3 regions of the Desulfitobacterium dichloroeliminans LMG P-21439 genome follow, and region 3 is predicted to be linked to each of the others. Evidence: a T-box and tRNA genes for the amino acid it is inferred to sense, from the RefSeq annotation. Region 3 holds a T-box; the other regions hold tRNA genes.
The links. A T-box is a leader RNA that pairs with one kind of tRNA and senses whether it is charged. The one in region 3 lies ahead of ileS (isoleucine--tRNA ligase), so its partner is inferred to be a tRNA-Ile.

Region 1 (4,920 bases), 140 kb from region 3:
CCCGGAGACAAAAACGGGCCGTTCATAGTCTCCCTATTCAGTCTTGCTCCAAGTGGGGTTTGCAGGGCCAGCCTGTCACCAGGCTGCCGGTGAGCTCTTACCTCGCCTTTCCACCCTTACCTACTCGAAAGTCAGTCTAGCGACCAACCTCCGCTATCGGCGGTATATCTCTGTTGCACTGTCCTTAGGATCTCTCCCACTGGGCGTTACCCAGCACCTTGCCCTATGGAGCCCGGACTTTCCTCAGAAGCAACCTTTCGGTTCCTGCTTCCGCGACCATCTGATTGACTTCGCTTAACTATATTACTTCATTCTGCCCTTTTGGTCAAATTGATTAATATGGATTTGCTTCCAATCTAATTAATTTTTTGCAGAGCTTTCTCAGATTCTTCTAACTCTTCCATCTCTGCATCGATATCCATCAGTGATGTTAGCAATTTTGCTTTACTTTCCTTGACACCTTGAGACAACTGCATGATGATACGATTACGCTCTTGGCTTAAAATTTCGGTACGACTCATAAATTATTCCTCCTTATTTATAAGTGAACTTTAAGTGGCGAGCACCTAAATTCATAGTAATTAAAGTGAATTTTCACTCACCTTTAGTTTAACAGAACTATTATTTATAATCCGTGATTCAAATCACTAGATTCACTTTTTTTAAGGAAAGTGACCTATAGTGACTGCCAAGGACTCTTCATTCTTTGACTTATTAGCACGTCTACCCCAGCTAGAGCTTTTTCGTTACTTAAATACCCAGCTAGAGTCTGTACCATGGGAACTTCACCCCAGAAATGACCCATATCGATGATGGATAATCCTGCCTCCAGGGCATCTAAAGCTTCATGATGATCCACATCGCCTGTAATCAGGAGATCCACCCCATTGAAGAGGGCCTTAGCAATGAAGCTACCGCCGCTGCCATTCACTATGGCTACTTTGCGTATCCGCCGCTGAGAGTCTCCCGCTAAACGTAAAACAGGCTTCCCTTCAAGGTTCGAGGGCGCAAGCTTCTTCAGCTCAACAGTCAGTAAGCTTGCTATGGCCTCCAAACTCACTGGCTCCTTGAGATATCCCATCACCCCATAACCCCGAGTTGCACCCGTATTAAAGAGCGGAATCAAGTCATAAGCTGGCTCCTCGTATGGATGAGCCGCATCCGTAACTCGCAAATACTCCATCTTGTCCAGAGCCAAGGCCTTCCCCAAGCTCCAGCAGGAAGAGTATGTAGTTTGATCCAAATTGGTATGGGCGGCATAATAACCAATCCCAGCCTGAACAAGTTTTAGAGGCAAGTGTGCTCCTTGACTATCTGAGCGCAGGTTCTTAAGGGGCCGAAACATAATCGGATGATGCGCGACGATAAGCTGGGCATCCTTTTGTATGGCCTCTTCCAATATGCCCGGAGTAAGATCCAAGGTCACTAGAACTCTCTCGACAGAAGATGAAAAGCTTCCTACCAACAGACCGACATTATCCCACTCTTCAGCCCACGCCTTGGGGGCAATCTTTTCAATGGTTTGCGCAATTACACCGACCGAAACAGGCATTTCTCCATCCCCTCCAACACCCTGATGCTCAGGTTATACTCATCTATTCGCTTCTGCACTTTCGTTTGGGCTGATTTCTGCATCTCACCAATGGTTCTCTGTAGCGTTTGTTTTTGCTCATGAATCAGAACCTGCAGCTCTTCTTGAGGATTTTCGAGGCCCAGGGGGCCAAATTCCCAAATCCACTTCCTAATCAGACCTTCGGATAGTTCTTGATCTTGTTGACTCTCTGGAGAGGCCACGTCTATGAGAAGCTTCCCGAGCCACGTATGAACCTTTGTCTGCAATTCTTCCCATGTGTACCCTACACGACGGGAGAAATGCATGACCACGTAGATACGTCCTTCTTCTGCTACATAGCGTTCCTCTATCATCTTCCAGCCCTCTTGAAGTAAGGTTAAGCGGACTTTGCCTTCGGCGCCTTGGGGCTGCAGAATGAGGTCCTCAACCTGGGACATCACCAACCCTTGGGCAGCGAAAATTTCCAACATCGTGTTCCCACCCATCCCCGCTAAGGTCAGTGTATCCACTTCCCCCGGCTGAATCGGTGTTAAGCCATCTCCATAGCGGACATCGATAACCGAGGTTAAACCACGTCCTTTAATGGCGGCACAGGCCGAGCGATACGGTCCTTCGTGGACATCCACGGCGATAGCCTTCTCTATTCTTCCACTTTCCCACAGGTAGATGGGCAGATAGGCATGGTCTGTTCCAATATCGCCTAGCTGCGAACCCTTAGGCACAAAGGTTGCCACCATGTGTAGGCGTGGACCAATATTCACCGAAACTGTCATAAGAAATCTCCTTCCGACTCCTTTAACTATGGCATATGTCAAAAATAGCGAGATGTTATACACATCTCGCTACATTCGTTCTAAATGGTGACCCGTACGGGATTCGAACCCGTGTTACCGCCGTGAAAGGGCGGTGTCTTAGGCCGCTTGACCAACGGGCCGTTTCGGGTTGGTGGGCCCACCAGGATTCGAACCTGGGACCAACCGGTTATGAGCCGGGGGCTCTACCGCTGAGCTATAGGCCCAAAAAAAATGGCTCCCCGAGTAGGATTCGAACCTACAACCTACCGGTTAACAGCCGGTTGCTCCACCATTGAGCTATCGAGGAATGCTCTCGCAGGGTTTATTATACGAGATTCGTATTTACTAGTCAAGCATTAGGGACAAATTTTTATTTCTCAAATTTATCCCTAGCTCAACCCAATCGATAGACAAATGCCATGCTTTTCAAAAGTAGGTCTTATTCTAGATAATCCTTGAGCTTTTTGCTCCGACTAGGATGGCGAAGTTTCCGCAGTGCTTTCGCTTCAATCTGACGAATCCGTTCGCGGGTCACCCCAAATTCTTGACCGACCTCTTCTAAGGTACGGGTGCGGCCATCATCTAAACCAAAGCGCAGACGTAATACCTTCTCCTCGCGAGGAGTAAGTGTTTCCAAGACTTCTTCCAGTTGCTCTTTTAGGAGGATGAAGGACGCCGCTTCAGAGGGCGCTGGCGCATCCTCATCGGGGATAAAGTCCCCTAAGTGAGAGTCTTCCTCTTCTCCAATCGGTGTCTCGAGGGATACAGGCTCTTGTGCAATCTTCATAATTTCCCGCACTCGCTCCACGGAGATATCCATTTGGGTGGCGATTTCCTCAGGGGTTGGTTCGCGACCTAATTCTTGGAGGAGTTGACGCGAGACACGGATGAGCTTATTAATGGTTTCTACCATATGCACTGGAATCCGAATCGTGCGTGCTTGATCAGCGATCGCCCGGGTAATCGCTTGCCGAATCCACCAGGTAGCATAGGTAGAGAATTTGAAGCCTTTAACATAATCAAACTTTTCTACCGCTTTAATCAGACCAAGATTACCCTCCTGGATTAAGTCTAGGAATAGCATCCCCCGGCCTACATAACGTTTGGCAATACTGACAACCAGACGCAGATTAGCTTCTGCTAAACGGCGTTTGGCGCTCTCATCTCCTTGCTCCATCCGTTTGGCAAGTTCGATCTCTTCTTCAGCGGAAAGAAGGGGAACTCGGCCAATCTCCTTCAGGTACATACGGACTGGATCATCAATCCCCACACCTTCAGGAATAGAAAGGTCCACATCGACCTCTTCTTCTACTTCATCCTCATCCACATCGTCATCTGCAATGGTATCATTGACCTTGACTAAGGCTTCGACTTCACCTGACTCATTGATGACGTCTATTCCCATCTTGCCAAGTTGTTCATACACTTCGTCAATTTGATCGGCGGTGAGCTCAATTCCTTGGAGGGCATCCATGATCTCCCGGTAGGTTAAAGAACCCTTCTTCTTGCCTTGTAGAATCAGTTCCTTCACCGCATCGAGCTTCAATTGATTAACGCTCATGGATTCCCCTCCTTCCTGAGGCTCTTTCTTTTTTGTGCTCATGACCTTAGTTTTCGCCACTTCTCAACCGCTCTCCTATCTCTTTTAGCAGGGCAAAAGCGCCTGCCAAATCACCGGATTTTTCTAAGTCCACCATGCGAGCCTGAAGCTCTTCTACTGTTTCTTCCTCTTTTAGGGAATGAATCTGTTTCAGACAATCTTGAAAAAGTCGTTCCGGATGGGATAAATCTATCTCCTCAAGCATCAGCTCGGCAACTTTGCTTAACAAAGCATCAGAGTCCATGTGCGGTAGAGCTCCATTATCCAGTTTGGGTGCTTTTTCAATATGCGTATATATCTGTTGATGATAGGGTACTTTCCAAAATCCTGCTTCGAGATCTGCCTTAAATTTGGAGAGGGGAATCAGCTGCTCAAGCAAAAGACGCAAAAGAAACCGCTCTGCTCGATACACCCCATCAGAGACTGACACTTCATCTGAAGATGGATTTGCACACCTATTGATATTATCCCTGTTTTTTACATAAATATCCTGTTTCTGCCTTAAATTTTCCTTGTCAGCCGTCTTTTTCGCAGTTTTTTGATCAAATCCGGCGATTTCCTCTTGGACTTTATCTAAGGTTAGACTAAGCTCCAGACTTAGAAACCGCTCGTACCCTTCCCGCTCGACCGGGCTCTGAACTTTCACGATATCGGGTGCTAGTTCTCGGACTAATTCCGCTTTCTCCGGAGCTGATCCGGGAGGGTTAGTTTTGATTAACACATGGTATTTAAATTGAATATAAGGCTCTGCTTGGGCGAGAGCTTTATTAAATTCTTCTACTCCGAAGGTTTTCAAGTATTCATCCGGGTCCTTAGCTCCGCTTAGACTTAAGACATCTACGCGAAAGCCCATATCCCGCACTATTTCTCCGGCTCGTAGTGTTGCCTGAATTCCTGCCTGATCCGAATCGTAGACGATAACTACTCGTCCTGTGTAGCGACGAATCAATTTA
Region 2 (4,920 bases), 1.0 Mb from region 3:
GGGCGATGACGGGATCGAACCGCCGACATCCTGCTTGTAAGGCAGGCGCTCTCCCAGCTGAGCTAATCGCCCTAATTTGGTGACCCATACGGGATTCGAACCCGTGTTACCGCCGTGAAAGGGCGGTGTCTTAGGCCGCTTGACCAATGGGCCATTTTCGCGGAACATTTGTTAGTATATCTGAATTGAACTTAAATGTCAATGGAATGTTTCGTTTAAACTTAAAGACCTTTAACCTCTTGAATAATAGGAATAATCATGGGTCGTCTCTTTGTTTTATCGTAAAGTTGTTTGCCAACCCCATCACGAATCTGGTTTTTAAGACTAGCCCATTCTCGAATGCCATTTTGCTGACACCGAGCCATAATTCTACGTGTGTTTTCCTTAACCTCATCAAGCATCGGTTCAGATTCCCTTACATAGACAAATCCTCGGGTAACAATATCCGGTCCTGACAAAATAGATCCATTAGCGCCATTTAAGGTCAGCACAATAATAAGGATCCCATCTTGTGAGAGTTGCTTGCGATCTCTCAATACTATATTACCCACATCGCCTATACCTAAGCCATCGATGAGAACTCGACCGGATGTTACTTTATCAGCAATTCTAGCGCCATGTCGAGTGAACTCGATAACATTGCCGATTTCGGCGATAAATGTATTTTCCTTTGGTATACCAAGTTCACCAGCAAGGTCCGCATGCTTCATAAGCATACGATACTCACCGTGCACAGGTAAGAAGTAACGGGGTTTAACCATGCTAATCATCAACTTTAATTCTTCCTGGCTTGCATGCCCAGATACGTGCATCCCCGAAATGTGCTCGTATATCACCTTTGCACCAAGCTTGAAAAGCATATCAATATTACGTGCAACAGCCTTCTCGTTACCGGGAATAGGTGATGCAGAAATGATTACGGTGTCCCCAGGGCTGATAGATATTTGACGATGGTCATGTTGAGCCATCCGCGTTAAAGCTGACATAGGCTCACCTTGGCTACCTGTTGTAAGAATGCATACTTCTTCAACGGGTAGATTAACAATTTCGTCCACTTCAACCAACGTATCTTCAGGGATATCCAAATAGCCTAAATCAGAGGCAATATCCACGACATTCACCATACTACGCCCAACAACAGCAACCTTGCGATTGTATTTGTGCGCTGCTAAAATAGCTTGTTGCAATCGATTGACATTTGAAGCAAAGCTAGCAAAAATAATTCGTCCTTCGGCGCTCGAAAACGCCTCATCGATATTCTGTCCTACAAATTTTTCTGATGGAGTAAAGCCTGTGCGTTCGACGTTGGTACTGTCCGATAGCAAACAAAGCACCCCTCTATCCCCAAGCTCAGCAAACTTGTGAACATCGAGCATTTCCCCGCTTGCCGGGGTGTGGTCCAGCTTGAAGTCTCCGGTGTGTACGACAGTTCCCAGCGGAGTATGAATGGCTAAACCAACAGCACCGGGAATGCTATGACTGACATTAATGAATTCAACTTTGAATACACCGAGCTTCACCGAATCTCGCGGAGCAATCTCAACAGTTCTAACATTACTTAACTTAGCTTCATTCAATTTCGTTTGAATTATGCCAAGAGCCAAACGTGTTCCATAAACGGGTACGTCTAAGTTTCTGAGCAGATAAGGTAGGGCTCCGATATGATCTTCGTGACCATGAGTGATTAAAACTCCGAGGACTAAATCCTTATTTTCCATGATATACGTCATGTCGGGAATAACGACATCAATCCCTGGCATATCATCATCCGGAAAAGCCATACCCACATCAATAATTAGAATCTGGTTATTATACCGGATGATGGTCATGTTCTTCCCAATTTCCCCTAATCCACCGAGGGGAATAATCTGTAATTTGTTTTCTTTAGTCAAGATAAACCTCCTAATTTTTAAAATTATAGCTACAGCCATAAAATATCGTGTTATAAGTCACCCTTTTCCAGGTGACATCATCCTTGTTTTTTGCAGCAAGAATTAAGAAGACACCACCACAAAACACAAACGCCCCAGTGTTATCTGATGTATCCTCGTGGCAAACTTTCCGCTCAGAAACAATTATCGTATAATTTTATCATGATATGCAGATTGTTGCAAACATTATTAAAAAGATGTGCGTTATTAAATAAATGCAATAAATACAACCAGCTTTTTTCATAATGAATTAAACAAAAACCGCACTGATTTCAGTGCGGTTAAAATTTCTGTATGGAGCGGGTGATGAGAATCGAACTCACGTAACTAGCTTGGAAGGCTAGCGCTCTACCATTGAGCTACACCCGCAGGTGTGGTAGCAGGGGAGAGATTTGAACTCTCGAATGAGCGGGTATGAACCACTTGCCTTAGACCACTTGGCTACCCTGCCATGGCTCCCCGAGTAGGATTCGAACCTACAACCTACCGGTTAACAGCCGGTTGCTCCACCGTTGAGCTATCGAGGAATAGTGCTTTATATATTGACTGGCGGAGAAGGAGGGATTCGCTCCGCGTACTTTCAGTACGCTATCACGCCGGGCCTAAAAATGCTTCCAAAGGGCGCATTTTCTTAACGGCCGTTCGAATCCTTCTATGAATATATTATGGCAAGTTAGGTGAATATAGATGCCATAGTTTTTCTTCTCGTTCTGCTCATAATCTTCTGCTCGGAAATCATTGTTCATCTCAGAATAAAATCTATATTTTTAGCAGTCATCCGAACTGATACTACCAGCTACCAGCGATATGGTTACCGTGGAAAGTGCAGACCGGAAATGCCAGCCTCTTGAAATATCGAAGTGAGATCACCATCCTTTAAGTCAATCCATAACAAAAATTTCTAGACTTCAATTATATTGAACAAACCTTCTAACTTTGGCAAATCATCTTTAGATAATGATGGTATATTGATAAATAATCTCTCCACAGCTCTACTTATTGCTACATAAAAAATTCTATGTTCTTCATCGCCGAATAGATTTGTTTTCAAAAAAAACTCAAAATCTTTTTCATTTTTTAATACAACAAAAACATTGTCGAATTCATCGCCCTTCGCTTTATGGATGGTCTTATTCTTACTAATATCCTCGTTGATCCTTACACATAAAGCTAATTGTAGATAACTATGATCTTCATAAAATGTTTTAGGCGCACCACTTCTTAAACTTGAAATATCTGGTTTAATTTCACTTTTCACAAATGAATAAAAATCAAACAGAGAGTTATTTTTCAATTCATCATATTTCTTTAAAAGTAAGCATAGATATTTAAGTCCTTCTTTTTTTCTTTCGCTCTTGTTATTCTTCTCCTTAAACAATTGCTCTAATTCTTTAATTGCATCTTTATATTTTCCTTCATGAGCAAGTTCTGTTGCTTTTACACAACCAATAATCACTTTGCTTCTATAATGATTGCTACTACCTGATTTGTCTATATCTGAAAGTTGATCGATTAGTGTATCATCAAAAGATGTACCTCCGATTTCTTTCTTCATTAAATTAGATGTTATATTATCTCTTGACAATGAATATATTGCTTCATTTTTACTGTTTTCTTTTGCTTTTTTAAGAGCGGCAACTCTCTCGCCAATGATAATAATTGGTTTTTCTCCATTTACATTTCTAAATTTATTTTGTCTTATATCTACACGAATTTTATTTAATACATCAATGATGAGGTTGGTGCTTCGCCTATTATCAGCCATTTCATAATCCACAATATATGGCAATTCAAAAGAATGAAATTGTTTTGGGTCTGCACCTTGAAATGAATAAATAGATTGAGCTTCATCGCCTATTATTCCAACAATAGTTTCTTTTTCAACTATTAGTTTCAAGATAGCCACTTGAATTGGATTGGTATCCTGAAATTCATCCACGAAAAAATATGGGAATTTGGCTTGTAAAACTTTTAAAATAAAAGGGTACTTTTTTATAAGTTGATAACTGAAAAATAGAACATCGTTGTGATCTAAAAAACCTTCTTGCCAATAAAGCTTTTTGTATCCAAGTAAATCTGTTTCAAGAATATCCAGGCATTTTTTATTTAAATATCTACGTTCAATCTTTCCGTTTCTTTCTTCTAAATAAAAGGCTTTTTCTCTATCTCCTACAATTCTCAAATTATTGGAGTTATCGATTTTATAACTTAACGATGATAACCAACCTATAAGCGCTCTCTTGTTGGTATCTAATTTTGTTAATTGATTTACAGCATATGGGTGCTTTAACTTATTAGCATTAGGATGATTTTCAATCCATTCAACAACTTTTTTTAAGTGTAAAACCGAATCATCATGGCCATCTATTTCTGCTGCATCCAAACCATAATCAGCGACTAGGAATGAAGCATATGGTTTTACTATATGCTTATATAAAAAACTATGAATCGTAGAAACTTCAACTTGGCTTGCACTAGTTCCTAAACGTTTTAATATTGTTTCTACCGCGATATTTGTATACGTAACACAAGCAATTTTACGAGTTTTCATTAATCTTTTTGACGTATGTAAAACATTTTTTATCTGATTTACCATCCAATATGTCTTACCAGCACCGGGACCAGCAGATACTCGAAAATGTTGTTCAATTGGAATCAATGTATCTGAATTTATTGAAATCATTTACATATCCATGCGATGGCTCTTTTCATATAATTAGGAACAATAAATTCTTTATATTTGGCAGTTCCCTTATTAGCAAGATTTTCTTCTAGTACATATGCTAATTCCAACGCATTTTCTCCTTTCCCAACTGAATTAAGATATCGAGAAGCTATGATAGCTTTAGCTTTTTGATCATCTCCCCATAAGGAATTTGATCTTATACTTGCTATAATTCGTTGATTTTCATCACTGCCATTTAACTTCTTTTCATAGTCAGAAATCTGCTTCCCGCTTTTATACAGTTCCATTAGTCCAATAATTTCT
Region 3 (4,920 bases):
CATAGATTCCGCCATGGTGATTCCTTCTGGTTTTCCCTCTCCTGCCTGGTGAACATAAACCTCAGAGACAATAAAAATCTCCGCCAAGTTCGGAATAGCCTTCAAGAATACTTCGAGTTCAGCATTCGGGTAAATCTCGACTCGAGCTGTCAAAGAATGGTTAATTAGCTTATCTTGACGAGCCTTTTCGAGAGCTTTTGTCGCTTCAGAACGCACAGCCAATAGAGTGTCCCATTTCTTCTCCAAAACTTCATCCATCCAGCGGGGATTTACTTTTGGCATTTCCTCGGTTTGGATATTCGAGCCTTCAGCTACGGCGGGGATATATGGCCAAATCTCATCTGCCGTAAAGGTTAATACTGGAGCAATCAGGCGCACAAGAGCATCAAGGACATCATAGAGTACGGTCTGAGAAGCGCGACGCAGAGCGGAATCCTTACCTTCTACATAAAGGCGATCTTTGACGACATCCAAGTAAATAGCGCTCAATTCTACCGCACAGAAGTTATGAACGGTATGATAGACCCAGTGAAATTCATATTTTTCATATCCCTGCAAAACACGGTCGATAACTTTGCCCAGTTGGAGCAAAGCCCAGCGGTCGATTTCCGGCAACTCCTCATAAGCGACCCGATCCTTAACAGGGTCAAAGTCATTGAGATTGCTGAGCAAGAATCTTAAGGTGTTACGGATCTTACGATAGGCTTCCGTCATCTGTTTCATAATCCGCGGCGAGGCTGCAACGTCGTTTTTGTAGTCTGTTGAACAAACCCAGAGTCTGAGGATATCTGCACCCATATCCTTGGCTACTTGTAAGGGATCCACACCGTTACCTAATGACTTGGACATTTTACGTCCTTTTTCATCCACAATGAAGCCATGGGTTAAGACAGCTTTATAGGGGGCCTTGCCATAGGCAGCAACAGATGTCGAAAGGGAGGAATTGAACCAGCCTCGATGTTGATCCGAACCTTCCAGGTAAAGGTCAGCAGGCCAAGCAAGCTCTTCTCGCTCCATCAACACCCCTGTATGACTGGTACCGGAATCGAACCAAACATCCATGATATCGGTCTCTTTGCGGAAGGACTTGCCACCGCAGGAGCAAGCGAAGCCTTCCGGCAAGAATTCTTCAGCCGGACGGATAAACCAGGCATCTGAGCCTTCGGCACGGAAGATCTCTTGAACCTTGGCGATGGTTTCATCGGTGATAATCTCTTTTCCACAATCCTCGCAGTAGAAAATGGGAATGGGCACACCCCAAGTCCGTTGACGTGAAATACACCAGTCTCCCCGATCTGCCACCATGTTATAGATGCGGTCTTTACCCCAGGCGGGAATCCATTGGACATGATCAATTTCGGTCAGAGCCTCTTTGCGGAAACCATCAATAGAGGCGAACCATTGCTCAGTTGCCCGATAGATGATGGGGTTCTTGCAACGCCAACAGTGAGCATAGCTATGCTTAATCTTAGCCTCATGAACCAAGGCATGGAGATTCTTGAGGTCTTCAATAATCACCGGATTTGCCTTATCTACCTTCATGCCGGCATAGGCCCCGCCTTCGGCAGTAAATTTCCCTTGATGGTCAACAGGGCAAAGGACTGGCAGGCCATATTCCTTGCCCACATTAAAGTCTTCTTCCCCATGTCCAGGAGCCGTGTGTACACACCCGGTTCCTGCTTCCAAGGTTACATGATCCCCAAGGATGAGCACGGAATCCCGATCGATGAAAGGATGTTTAGTAATCACGCCTTCCAGTTCTTTCCCCACAAAGCGCTTTTCAATAGGCAGTTCTAAATTCCAAGTCGAGCGAAGGCTATCTAATAGCCCCTCTGCCACAATCCAATGTTCATTTTCTACCTGAACCTGTACATAGGTAAATTCCTCATGCAAGGTAATCGCTAAATTTGCCGGAAGCGTCCAGGGGGTTGTGGTCCAGATGATGACAAAAGTGTTTTCATCCGTAAGGATGCCCTTGCCTTCCTTGACAGGAAACTTCACAAAAATAGCATCCGAAGTTTTCTCTGCGTATTCGATCTCTGCTTCAGCCAAAGCCGTTTCGCAAGAGGGGCACCAATAGACTGGCTTCAAGCCCTTATAGATATAATTCTTACGTGCCATTTTACCAAAGACACCGATTTGGGCGGCCTCATACTCTTTTTCCAAAGTCAGATAGGGGTTTTTCCAATCTCCCCGTACACCCAGCCGTTTAAATTGCTCACGCTGAATGCTGACATAATTTTTAGCGTACTCTTTGCACATTCTGCGGAACTCAACCACAGAGACCGCATGGCGGTTCACCCCTAACTTTTTAATGACCTGTTGCTCAATGGGCAAACCATGAGTATCCCAACCGGGAACATAAGGGGCATCAAAGCCAGCCATGGTTTTATATTTGACGATGATATCTTTGATGACTTTATTTAAAGCATGGCCAAGGTGAATATCCCCATTGGCGTAGGGCGGTCCATCATGGAGAACAAACTTCGGACGTCCGTCCCGTGCTTTTTGCACTGTTTCATAAATGTCGAGATCTTCCCATTTTTGCAAAATTCCCGGTTCCCGCTGGGGGAGATTACCACGCATAGGGAACTCTGTTTCCGGTAAATTCAACGTATCCCGATAATCCATAATAAATTCCTCCTGTGATTTTCAATACAAAGGCGCGACCCTGAGATCATATGCCTTTTTGCTGTTAAAGTATAAAAAATCCCAATCCCCAAAAAAGGGACGGGATATTACTCGCGATACCACCCTTGTTGCCGGTTGTCCCAGCCACTCGGAGTCCTTTAACGGGGACGAGGCGGAAGGCTTACTCAAAGTTTCAGCACTTCACTCAAAGGGGATACTCCTTGGTTCACCTCACAGGCTTTCACCATCTCCTGCTCGCTATAGAGGCTCCATTCAAGGACAGTCCTTTTCAACGCTCTTAATTATTTAGCATTATGATACACTTTATACTACCCATACCTAATGGTATTTAATCGTTTAACACCTTGCGGACGATCGTAACCAGTTTGGCTTGACCTTCAAGATTGACCGGCTCCCCCATAAACAAGCAAAGATAGGGAACTTTCTTATCTTTCCACTCGATAGTGAATTGATTGAGATCCTCCCGTTTCAAAGTCATCGGGTAAGAATCCGGCTCGGTAGATAAGCCGACAACCACACCCCGCTGCTCCATTTCATCCAAAGCATGGAAAGCGCGATCCAAAAGATCATCACTTCCGGCCATCAAGATATCGCCCTCGCGATAAGGACCAGGCTCGGCCTTGCCAATATAAATGACTTGAGTTTCTTCAATATTCTTCAGAGTGTCAGGCGAAGAGGTAAGCTCTATTTCGTGGCGCCCAATCTTCCCTGTAAAAAAACCTTGTTCCTCCTTATGCATTCCTAAACCTTGCACAAGAAAGTCGGAGTCAAGCTCCGAATACAAAATGCTCTTCATAAGAAATCTTCTTCCCCTTTAAAAAATGTCTAGATTTTATTCTAGCACAATCTCTTATGGTAGTGCAAGCATTCATGAGACACGATCCTTCTCAAAGGCTTCCGCCAAATCCAATTGAGCAAGCAAAAAGGATTTCAGTTGAGTGCGAGTCATTTCTCGGCGTTTTTGCAACTCTTCGATTTCATCATTAACATGTTGCAGCTTATTCTGAGCTTCGGTTATCCGCCTTACTTTCTCTTGTTCGACTTCTTTGAGAATGAGTTCAGCTTCATGGCGAGCAGATTGCTTGACTTCATCAGCTGTTTGCTGTGCTAATACCATCGTTTGCTGCAAAGTGGATTCTAACTGCTTGTAATGCCTTAACTCCGCATCCAAACGTTGGACCTTATCTTTCAGTTCGAAGTTCTCAGCATAGACAACCTCAAATTCCTTGCTTACGCTTTCCAGAAACTTGTCCACTTCTTCCGTATGATAACCTCGGACCCCTTTGCGGAACTCTTTATTCTGAATATCAATAGGAGTTAATGCCATAATTCATCCCCCTCTTATGTCTTCCGAGGTATATATCGTATGATGCTCCAGGCAATTCTTCCCTTGCGAGTCCCCGTCGATTCCACTAAGCGAATTCGACCGTAGCCCCGACAAGATAGGATATCTCCCGGCTTAACCTCCAAGTCTGGTTTGGACACCACTAGATCGTTACGCTTTACCTTCCCCTGCTGAATGAGCTCTTGGAAGGTAGAGCGAGAGACATTAAAACTACTGGAAGCTACTGCGTCTACCCTTGAAGAAGCTACGGTAATGCGCCACTCTTCTCCCTGTTCAGCCGGAATCTCTTGATTTCCCTCGACGAGCTCCACCTGGATCCGTTCCCGCCCGGCTTTATCCCATTGGCTGAGCAAAACATCGGCGATGCCATGGGCTACCGCTACAAAAGAGCAGTGTTCACCGACACGAATATCCCCAATTACATCCCGTTTTAACCCCATGCCCATCAGGGAACCCAAAATCTGACGATGTTCCATCGTCCCACGCGGGTCAAGGGGCTTTGCACGTATAACTTTAACCTCACTGGCAACTTGATCAAGCATACCGGCATCTTCAACCATTAAAAATCGAGCCCTTTCCGCGTCTGGCAATCCGCCCTCGACTCGAAAAGCGAGACCTTCACTTCGCAGAATCCCTCCGAACCAGTTCCCTAGGGCTTGACTTAAAAAGGGAGTCCAAACCGGCCTTGAAGTGCTGATGGCTTCCTCGCACAAATCCAACAGATGAGCCCCTTCAAGTTTTAACTCCTTATCAGACCAAAAATTCAAGATAGCACGATCCATCCGATAGTTCATAGTTAGCCTCTAAAAGCGAAGCAAAAGACTTAATAAGACGGGTAAAACTACCGTCTTAATAATCATAAGGGTAAAATAGGCGAGAATCGGAGAAATATCAATGCCAAATCCAGGCCCCCCAAACTGAAA

Region 1: it encodes a tRNA-Ile, which carries the amino acid that the T-box ahead of ileS (isoleucine--tRNA ligase) is inferred to sense. The anticodon was not compared.
Region 2: it encodes a tRNA-Ile, which carries the amino acid that the T-box ahead of ileS (isoleucine--tRNA ligase) is inferred to sense. The anticodon was not compared.

Annotation. Positions count from the first base shown of each region.
Region 1 covers NC_019903.1:2,972,611-2,977,530, forward strand. Annotated here, with positions in the region: RNA gene rnpB (RNase P RNA component class A) at 1-292, opposite strand, end outside; gene DESDI_RS18120 (hypothetical protein) at 357-521, opposite strand; gene DESDI_RS14145 (Nif3-like dinuclear metal center hexameric protein) at 677-1,552, opposite strand; gene DESDI_RS14150 (tRNA (adenine(22)-N(1))-methyltransferase) at 1,531-2,346, opposite strand; tRNA gene DESDI_RS14155 (tRNA-Glu) at 2,432-2,507, opposite strand; tRNA gene DESDI_RS14160 (tRNA-Ile) at 2,517-2,591, opposite strand; tRNA gene DESDI_RS14165 (tRNA-Asn) at 2,600-2,674, opposite strand; gene rpoD (RNA polymerase sigma factor RpoD) at 2,807-3,988, opposite strand; gene dnaG (DNA primase) at 3,975-4,920, opposite strand, start outside.
Region 2 covers NC_019903.1:1,800,102-1,805,021, reverse strand. Annotated here, with positions in the region: tRNA gene DESDI_RS08575 (tRNA-Val) at 1-72, opposite strand, end outside; tRNA gene DESDI_RS08570 (tRNA-Glu) at 78-153, opposite strand; gene DESDI_RS08565 (ribonuclease J) at 222-1,892, opposite strand; tRNA gene DESDI_RS08560 (tRNA-Gly) at 2,227-2,300, opposite strand; tRNA gene DESDI_RS08555 (tRNA-Ile) at 2,306-2,382, opposite strand; tRNA gene DESDI_RS08550 (tRNA-Asn) at 2,384-2,458, opposite strand; gene DESDI_RS08545 (UvrD-helicase domain-containing protein) at 2,833-4,614, opposite strand; gene DESDI_RS08540 (ATP-dependent nuclease) at 4,611-4,920, opposite strand, start outside.
Region 3 covers NC_019903.1:2,834,518-2,839,437, forward strand. Annotated here, with positions in the region: gene ileS (isoleucine--tRNA ligase) at 1-2,631, opposite strand, end outside; T-box leader at 2,724-2,933, opposite strand; gene DESDI_RS13450 (hypothetical protein) at 2,981-3,448, opposite strand; gene DESDI_RS13455 (DivIVA domain-containing protein) at 3,521-3,979, opposite strand; gene DESDI_RS13460 (YlmH family RNA-binding protein) at 3,994-4,791, opposite strand; gene DESDI_RS13465 (YggT family protein) at 4,801-4,920, opposite strand, start outside.